4 regions of the Shewanella sp. HL-SH5 genome follow, and region 2 is predicted to be linked to each of the others. Evidence: predicted binding sites of a transcription regulator. Region 2 holds the regulator's gene; each other region holds the start of a gene.
The links. The regulator sigma-54, encoded in region 2, starts transcription at its own class of promoters, with help from an activator protein. The targets are predictions, from matches to a motif close to GTTGGCACGNNNNTNGNNT.

Region 1: ACRWQM_RS14345 (P-II family nitrogen regulator) is a predicted target of sigma-54. The motif match lies at 981-999, and genes of this name have one in related genera.
Region 3: ACRWQM_RS02330 (TorF family putative porin) is a predicted target of sigma-54. The motif match lies at 852-870, and genes of this name have one in related genera.
Region 4: ACRWQM_RS17870 (DUF1328 domain-containing protein) is a predicted target of sigma-54. The motif match lies at 791-809, and genes of this name have one in related genera.

The regions. Positions count from the first base shown of each region.
Region 1 is NZ_CP195038.1:3,287,750-3,289,958, forward strand. Features, by position in the region: gene ACRWQM_RS14340 (ammonium transporter) at 1-572, opposite strand, end outside; gene ACRWQM_RS14345 (P-II family nitrogen regulator) at 585-923, opposite strand; gene nrfA (ammonia-forming nitrite reductase cytochrome c552 subunit) at 1,252-2,209, opposite strand, start outside.
Region 2 is NZ_CP195038.1:3,605,037-3,607,245, reverse strand. Features, by position in the region: gene hpf (ribosome hibernation promoting factor) at 1-141, opposite strand, end outside; gene ACRWQM_RS15735 (RNA polymerase factor sigma-54) at 168-1,661, opposite strand; gene lptB (LPS export ABC transporter ATP-binding protein) at 1,822-2,209, opposite strand, start outside.
Region 3 is NZ_CP195038.1:564,835-567,043, forward strand. Features, by position in the region: gene ACRWQM_RS02330 (TorF family putative porin) at 58-744, opposite strand; gene ACRWQM_RS02335 (HU family DNA-binding protein) at 1,076-1,348, opposite strand; gene ACRWQM_RS02340 (response regulator) at 1,472-2,209, opposite strand, start outside.
Region 4 is NZ_CP195038.1:4,070,522-4,072,730, reverse strand. Features, by position in the region: gene ACRWQM_RS17875 (NAD(P)/FAD-dependent oxidoreductase) at 1-477, shown strand, start outside; gene ACRWQM_RS17870 (DUF1328 domain-containing protein) at 905-1,081, shown strand; gene ACRWQM_RS17865 (hypothetical protein) at 1,156-1,350, shown strand; gene ACRWQM_RS17860 (diacylglycerol kinase family protein) at 1,412-2,209, shown strand, end outside.

The DNA.
Region 1 (2,209 bases), 320 kb from region 2:
GCACCCAGTAATAATACACCAGCAACAGCCGCTGCTGCACCCGCCATGTGTACTATGCCACTGCCCGCAAAATCAACAAAACCAGCTTCTGATAAAAATCCACCGCCCCAAGTCCAATAGCCTTCAACAGGATAAATAATCGTCGTCATAAACACTGAAAATGCCAGGAAAGCCCATAACTTCATGCGTTCTGCAACCGCACCCGATACAATCGACATCGCGGTAGCAACAAATACAACTTGAAAGAAAAAGTCAGACTCTAGTGCGTGGTCAGCATCAGCAGCTTGCGAACCAATTAATGCTCCAAACGAAGGAATAATACCGCCTTCAGTATTGTCGACATACATGATGTTATATCCAACAAGTAAGTAGGTTACACAAGCGATTGCATATAAACATACGTTTTTAGTTAAAATTTCAGTGGTATTTTTTGAACGAACTAAGCCAGCTTCCAACATGGCAAACCCTGCTGCCATCCACATCACTAATGCACCAGAGATCAAAAAATAGAAGGTATCTAATGCAAAGCGTAACTCGCTAACAGTTAGTCCTAATTTTGCTAATTCTTCCATTATCATTGCCCCTTATAATGCTTCGTTATCAACTTCACCGGTACGAATACGCACGGCTTGTTCTAAATTAGTTACAAAAATCTTACCGTCACCAATTTTGCCGGTATGCGCTGCAGCGGTAATAGCCTCAATTAACATATCTAGGTTTTCTTCTTTAGTGGCTATTTCTAATTTTACTTTAGGTAAAAAATCCACTTGATATTCAGCACCACGATAAAGCTCAGTGTGACCTTTTTGACGACCAAAACCTTTCACCTCAGTAACTGTCATACCCTCAATGCCCATACCAGCTATTGCTTCACGGACATCATCCAATTTAAATGGTTTGATGATTGCGCTGACGAGTTTCATCCCGACCTCCAAAAATTAATAAAATATGAATTTGTTATATATTTGTTGATAAAACAGATTCAATCATCAGGCCAGTTTTTTAAGTTAATGTTTTAAAAAGAAATAGAGTAAATTTTCAATAAAAATAGCGACAATTTAGCACCATAATGGTGCACTAAAAACTAGGCCGCTTAATATTGGTGCAGCTCTACGATGAAATGAGCGAAGAAAAGATTAGCGTTAGTCAAGTGATAAACCGCATAAAAAAAGCCCTCTTTCGAGGGCTTTACTAAAGCATTTAGCTAATTCAAGTTAACTCTTCAAAGTTGCCTTGAGTAAGCTTAACAACTTACTTATAAGTCGCTTCGCGTTTTTTTGCTTCTTCTTGCCATTTAGGCACTAGATTTTTCTTGAATGCTTCTTTTTCTGCATTCATTGTTTTCATGTCCATGCCTAATGCTGCTTGCGCTTTTGCTTTAGTCGACGTGTCAGGATAAGCAATGGGTTGCTTAACACCTTTAGCCGCCAATAGATGAGCAAGCTTAATACGTGCATTAGCCGCTTTATCAACCGCGGTGCCTAAAATACGTAACGCTTCATCAGCTGCGTGAGCCGCAACACCATGTGATGCAGTTGCATAGTCCCAACGCCACTGTGAATGACGGATATCCATAAGGATAGGCTTCATTTCAGCTTCAGTTGCACCCGCATCCCAAGCCGCTTTTGCTTCAAAGTGAGCTTTAACTAATTGTGCTTCAGCACTGGCTTTAAGTTCACCTACTTTTTGCTTGCGTTCATTAGTTAAATTAACCATGAACTCTTTGCTTTGGCTATGGCAGGTAGCACAGGTTTCATCAAAACGGTCGAACGGATTACCCACTTTGTGATCGGTAAACTTACCTTTACCATTTGCTTTAGCCACTTTAGGCATATGACAATCTGTACAGGTTACGTTGTTTTTACCGTGCACACCTGCTTTCCAAGTTTCATAACCTGGATGCTGTGCTTTAAGCATAGGAGTTCGAGATACAGCATGGGTCCAATCAGAGAACTCCATATTGTCGTAGTAAACTTCCATTTGCTCAACAGTAGTTCCCATATCCCACGGGAACTTCACAAAACCTGGTTTATCCGCTGTTTTCTCGAAGTAGTACTCTACATGGCACTGCGCACAAACCATAGATTGCTTATCTTTACGTGACGCTTTATCAAAAGGTGTGCCAATTGCACCTAATGCACGATCGACATATGGACGAGAGATGCGTAATTTAGGCGATCCTTTTTCATGACAGTCACTACAACCGATT
Region 2 (2,209 bases):
TTGTTGCTTTTCGACATTTAATACTACGTGGACATTATTGATCTGATCGAAATGTCGTTCAAGTTTTGTAAACTTACTTGTGACATATTCTCTTAGTGATTCAGTAATTTCAATATGATGACCCGTTAAGGTGATTTGCATATTTATCCTCCAATTGCCTAGGTAGATTATAAACTCTTACGTTGGTTTGAGGGAGGGATCATCATCGCTTCGCGGTATTTCGCTATGGTACGACGTGCAACATTAATCCCTTGTTCTGCCAGAAGATCTGCCATTTTACTGTCGCTTAGTGGTTTTTTCTGGTTTTCAGCAGCAACCAGCTTTTTAATAAAAGCTCTAATTGCTGTAGACGAACATTCTCCGCCATCATCAGTACTGACATGGCTAGAGAAAAAATACTTAAGTTCGAACAGTCCGCGCGGTGTGTGCATATACTTTTGTGTGGTGACACGCGAAATAGTGGACTCATGCATTTCGACAGCTTCAGCTATGTCATTCAACACCATAGGCTTCATGGCTTCAGCACCGTACTCAAAAAAACCTTGCTGAAATTGCACAATACAATTGGATACTTTAAGCAGGGTGTCGCTGCGGCTTTCTAAGCTTTTGATAAACCATTTGGCTTCTTGTAAGTGACCTCGAATAAATTGAGTGTCTGTTGAACTCTTACTGCTTTTTGCCATGGCGGCATATTGTTGATTAATACCTATTTTTGGCATGTTATCAGGGTTCAATTCAACCACCCAACGGCCATTCTTTTTGGTCACTGACACGTCTGGGATAACATATTCATCATCCGGTGGGGTGATCATCGTGCCAGGACGTGGATTTAAAGATTGAATTAATTCAATTGCTTCGCGCAGCTCATCTTCTTTTAGCTTAGTTTTGCGCATGAGTGTGCGAAAATCACGTCCAGCAATCAAATCTAAATAATCTTTGATTAACATTCTGGCATTATCAATATGGGGCGTGTCTGGTGCAAACTGAACAAGTTGAATCAATAAACATTCACTTAAGCTACGTGAGGCGACACCCAGAGGGTCGAAATGTTGTATACGTTTTAGTACCGCTTCGACTTCGTCTAATTCGACAGAATCATCGCCCATAGCTTCTAAAATATCTTCAGTACTTTGGGTGAGATAACCTGTGTCATCAATGGCATCAATAATGGCTGTGGCAATAGCGAGGTCTGTTTCAGAAAAAGGGGTTAGATTTTTTTGCCATTCTAAATGCTCGTATAATCCTTCGGATGTTTCACCTTGGAAGGGCATGTCATCATTTGGCATGCTGCCAGAACCCGAACCAGGGCTTGCCATTGGGGAGGCGCTGTACACTTCATCCCAGGTAGTGTCCATTGGCAAGTCTTCAGACATTTGCTCTTTAGTCATTGACTCTGCGGTGTCGACATTTGAAGTGTCTTTTTCGACTACAGGTGCGCTTACTTCATTGAAGTCAGTTTCTGATAGGTCTTTGGAGTTATCATTTTTGTTGCTAAGTGCTGAAAATTCATCTTCCATTTCAAGCAAAGGATTGGAATCTAATACTTGTTGAATTTCTTGCTGTAACTCCAAAGATGATAACTGCAGCAAACGTATAGCTTGTTGCAGCTGTGGGGTCATAGTGAGGTGCTGACCCATTTTAAGTTGGAGTGAAGCTTTCATTACTGCTGATCCCTAGAAGAATTCGGCTTTCTACACTGATTAAAGTGAGTGATAGTCGCAATTTTTTAACAAATGGTTTTACTTTACCTATACACGATCAATTAGCTTAGTCGCCAGAAACATTTTGCCAAGCAAGTGCTTCAGATCCTATTTAGATTAACTATAGCTTGAATTGTTCGCCTAAGTATACTGCTCGAACTTGCTGATTGTTGAGTACTTCAGTTGGGGTGCCTTCGGCAATCAAATTCCCCTGGCTAACAATATATGCCCGCTCACACACATCAAGTGTTTCACGGACATTATGATCAGTAATTAATACGCCTAGGCCACGGTGTTTGAGTTGCAGAATAATTTTCTTAATATCAATCACTGAAATAGGGTCAACACCCGCAAAGGGCTCATCTAACAATATAAATTTAGGATTGGCTGCTAAAGCGCGTGCAATTTCTACCCGTCGTCTTTCACCACCAGATAGCGACATGCCTAAGCTATCGCGAATATGGGTAATATGGAATTCTTCTAAAAGATGCTCCAGTTCCTGAATTCGC
Region 3 (2,209 bases), 1.1 Mb from region 2:
ATGCCAATGAAAATTGCTTACCTACTAGATTAGCAAACAATTCACATTGTTGTACTGCTATAGATCAAAGCCGTATGAATAACCTAAAACGACTTTTGCATCGTCATCTGCTAAATCTGTGTTAGAAACCATGAAAGATACTGTGCCAACATCTGTGTCAGCACTCAGTGACACGTTGTAATCAGAATAGGTTTCGCTAAATAGGTCTTTAACGACATCACCCTTTGAATAGCCATAATGAGCGCCTAAGCTGACTTTCTCTGTTAAAGGGAAGCTGGCATTAGCTTGTAAGTAACTCCAATCAGTTTCGCTGTCAGCACCAGAAACCCCAGAATCAGCATTGACCACTTTTGAATAACCTAATTCGAGCCATTTCCAACCTAATACAAATGAAACTTCACCAAAATCATAGCTGCTGTCAGCATCAGGGTAGGCGTAATATAAATAGCTTACGTCGTAAGTGAAATCTTCAGCAAACTCTCCAGCATAGCCTGCATAAAAGTCCGCTTCATAGGTTGCTGCATCACCAAAGTCGACATTTGATGCCCAAGTGCCAGCATAAAAACCAGACTCGTGTGCGTAATCAAGGCCACCCTGCAAAGCAACCGCATCATCTGTCTGGGTGACTCCGCGCCATAAGTAGTTAGACGTTGCGCCAATATTAGCGGATACTTCGGCAAAAGCTGTGCTGCTGAGTAATAGTGTGCTTGATAACGCAACTGCTTGTAATAGTGATTTTTTCATCATCTTCCCTCAAAGTTTTATTATGCATTTAACACTGTGTATGTCAGGACTTTAAAACTTCATATATCGAGACAGAGTGTTAAATGTTGGTTTATCTACTCTGAGTTAAGCGAAGGTTGTGCCAATTTTTAAATATCATATATATCAACTAATTACTAAAATTCGAACACGTTGAAAGCCTATTGGTTGCTTTGTAATGGTGCGGCATTGCACTTGGGTTGTGCAGTAAGCTGATCTGGCGATGTTGATTCGAGGATTGCCCGATTTGACAGAAATAGGGCATAAAAAAACCTCCGAAAGGAGGCTTTTAAAAATAACAGTTAACTTATTTTTAGTTAACGCTATCTTTTAACGTTTTACCAGCTTTGAACTTAGGTACAGTTGCAGCGGCAATTTGAATTTCTTTACCAGTTTGCGGGTTGCGACCAGTACGTGCAGCACGTTGTGAGGTTTCAAATGATCCAAAACCAACGATAGAAATTTTTTCGCCATTTTTCATCGCTTCAGTTACCGCTGCTTCAAATGATTTTAATGCACGGCCAGCTTCTGCTTTAGTTAGATCTGCGTTTTCAGCAATTTTTGCAATCAGTTCACTTTTGTTCATATTGATATTCTCTGCTTTCCATAGAAATGTTTTTAAAAACGTGGTTAACATGCCATAAGCGTTGACGCTTTAAAAGTATTTTGTCCGATAAAAGGGTAAAAAGACTGTGAAATACCCACTATGCTACTCTTCAAGCAGTTGATATAAGATCCGTTTGACTAAATTAGGTTCAAAAGGCTTATCACAAAGGGCATTAACCCCAGCGCTGGATACGTTACTTAAATGGGTGTCATTAGCCTCAGACGATACCATTAAAATAGGAATGTGTGACTGTTGGCTTTCATTACGAATATATTGCGTTAGCGCTAATCCATCAACACTGGGCATGTTGTAATCGGTAATCACTAAATCATACATATTATGCTGCATTAGATTAATAGCCTGCTGACCATCTTCTGCTTCAGTAATAATTTTAATCCCTAAATTACCAATGGTCCGTTTAATCACGTTACGTGCTAAACGACTATCATCAACGACCAACACTCTCAGATTATGCACATCAAAATGGCTCAAATCTAATTCGTCATTACTGATTAAATCTATGGTTGAGTTTAATGCGCGAGCCAAATGATCTGAATTGAAAGGCTTAGGTAAAATGGCAACCACACCTGACTGTCTAAAAATTTCAAGTTGCTCGCGGCGGCATTCACTCGATACCAACATAAACTGAATGTCTTGGTATTCTGGTTTTTGCTTGATATACGCGAGTAAATCCGTTGCTTCCCCGTCAGGAAAGTGTAACGCGCTAGTAATTAAGTCAGGCTTATGACGAGCTATAATCGCTTTGGCATCTTCAAGAGTTGTAGCGGTTTGAATGCTAACAACGCCTTCTTGCTGTAATCGAGACATAATTATTTTTCG
Region 4 (2,209 bases), 470 kb from region 2:
TCAGGCCCAGCAGTGCTACAAATTTCAAATTACTGGCAACCAGGTGAGGCAATTTCTATCAATTTATTACCGGGTGAGAATGCGCTAGATAAAATCGAATTCGCACTGAAACATCATCCGAAACAAAGCCTGCGAAATACCCTTAGCCAATGGCTACCGAAACGATTAGTTGAGGCCTTATTTGAAGAAGCGCAATTGGATAAAGCGTTAAATCAACTGGGTCATGGCGAGCGTGAAACGCTGGCTAGTGAGTTAAATGACTGGTCTATTGTCATGAATGGTACAGAAGGCTATCGCACTGCAGAGGTTACCTTGGGTGGTGTTGATACTAATGAGTTGTCATCAAAAACCATGCAAGCCAATAAGGTACCAGGTTTGTATTTCATTGGTGAGGTAATGGATGTAAGTGGTTGGTTAGGAGGGTTTAATTTTCAATGGGCATGGTCATCTGGCGTTGCGGCGGGGTTAGCTGTTTAAAGAGTTTTTTATGAGTTCTTTTGTCAAAATACAGAGGAACTCTGCTTTATAACTTTAGGTCGTTTTTCCTTTAATCAATCGTTTTTTTATTCATACTTTTTCTAATGCCTCTTCGTCATCTTGTTGTAACCACCTCGATTTTTCGTCGATATCCCCAATAATTTATTGGAATGCTCCTTTCCCCATAATTAATGTGAAACTCTTACCGAATTGTCGGTAATTATTGCCAATAACTGAGTTTGTTAATGATATTGAAATAAAGGATTTGAATTTATTTTCTTTACTTATTAGGCTCTTAGTTGGTTTTTTTAAGGTTGGCATGAAGTTGGCTTGGTATAAAGTAGTTAAATGATACACAAACAGTTGTTCATTAATACTAGTTTGTTTTTGTGCGTTATTGATCGTCCCATACTCAAGGAGGTTTCTTATGTTAGGTTGGACATTGATGTTTTTAGTTATTGCTATCATTGCAGGGGTGTTAGGTTTTGGTGGTATTGCTGGTACTGCTGCCGGTATTGCGAAAATAATCTTCTTTATTTTTATTGTGTTACTTGTTATCTCTTTAGTAGCAAGTGCAATACGAGGTAAAGCACCTAGGGCATAACATGATACAAGTGACGCCTTATAATTTAATACATAAACTACAAATGGAATGGCCTCATGGTCAAGGAGATCAATATGAATTTACTAAAAAAATTAAGCATGATGATTTTATTAGGATTAACAACAGTAGGCATGATCGCGTGCTCTGATAACAAAGCTGAAAATGCGGGTGAAAAAGTTGATGAGATGATGACAGACGCCGGTAATGCAGTTGAAGACGCGTGTGAAGACGTAAAGGAAGGTCTTAAAGCAGAAGACCCTAACTGTTAAAGATACTAGGCAGCGCACAATAATGCGCTGATTTCTGTTGTTTTTAAAATAGGACGCTTATATGTTAACCAAGATAAATATTAAGTATTACTACACAGGCGGGGCTTTATTAGCTGCGCTTTTGTGTGTGTTATTTAATTCACCATGGGCTAAATTTTTTATTGGTTGGTTAGCATTCTCTTTGGGTTTAGTGAGTTTTGCTTATTGGTTTAATGCTGGTGGTGTTTTTCGTAAAAAACAAAATGGTTCAATTCCTTGGTATATCAGCTGGGGATTTGTCCCTTTTCTATTGGGGTGTCAGGTTTATAATGCCTGGGCAAGAAAACACGATAAAGTACCCGCAATTCAAAAAATTGAAGATCAACTCTATTTAGCATGCCGTCTATTTCCTTCTGATATTGAATACCTTAAAACCCAAGGGGTTGATGCCATTCTAGATGTGACGGCTGAATTTGATGCATTAGATGGCACATTATTGGCTGAAGATATTGATTATTTAAATGTGCCTGTTTTAGATCATAGTGTCCCCTCGGAAGCACAACTTAATCAGGCGATAAATTGGCTAAATAACCAGGTACTTAACGGTAAAAAGGTTGTAGTACATTGTGCACTAGGCCGTGGACGGTCAGTACTCGTGCTAGCTTCTTATCTTGCTTGTCGCGATAGCAAAAGTAATTTAGAGGATGTGTTGCATTCTATTAATGAAATTCGCCATACCGCTCGTTTGAATAAATGGCAATTTACAAAAGTATCCCAAATGTACCAACAAAATCGAATTAAAATTAATAAAACACTCTATTTAATTGCTAATCCTGTATCGGGTGGTGGCAAGTGGCAAGATGATGCTGAATATATTCAA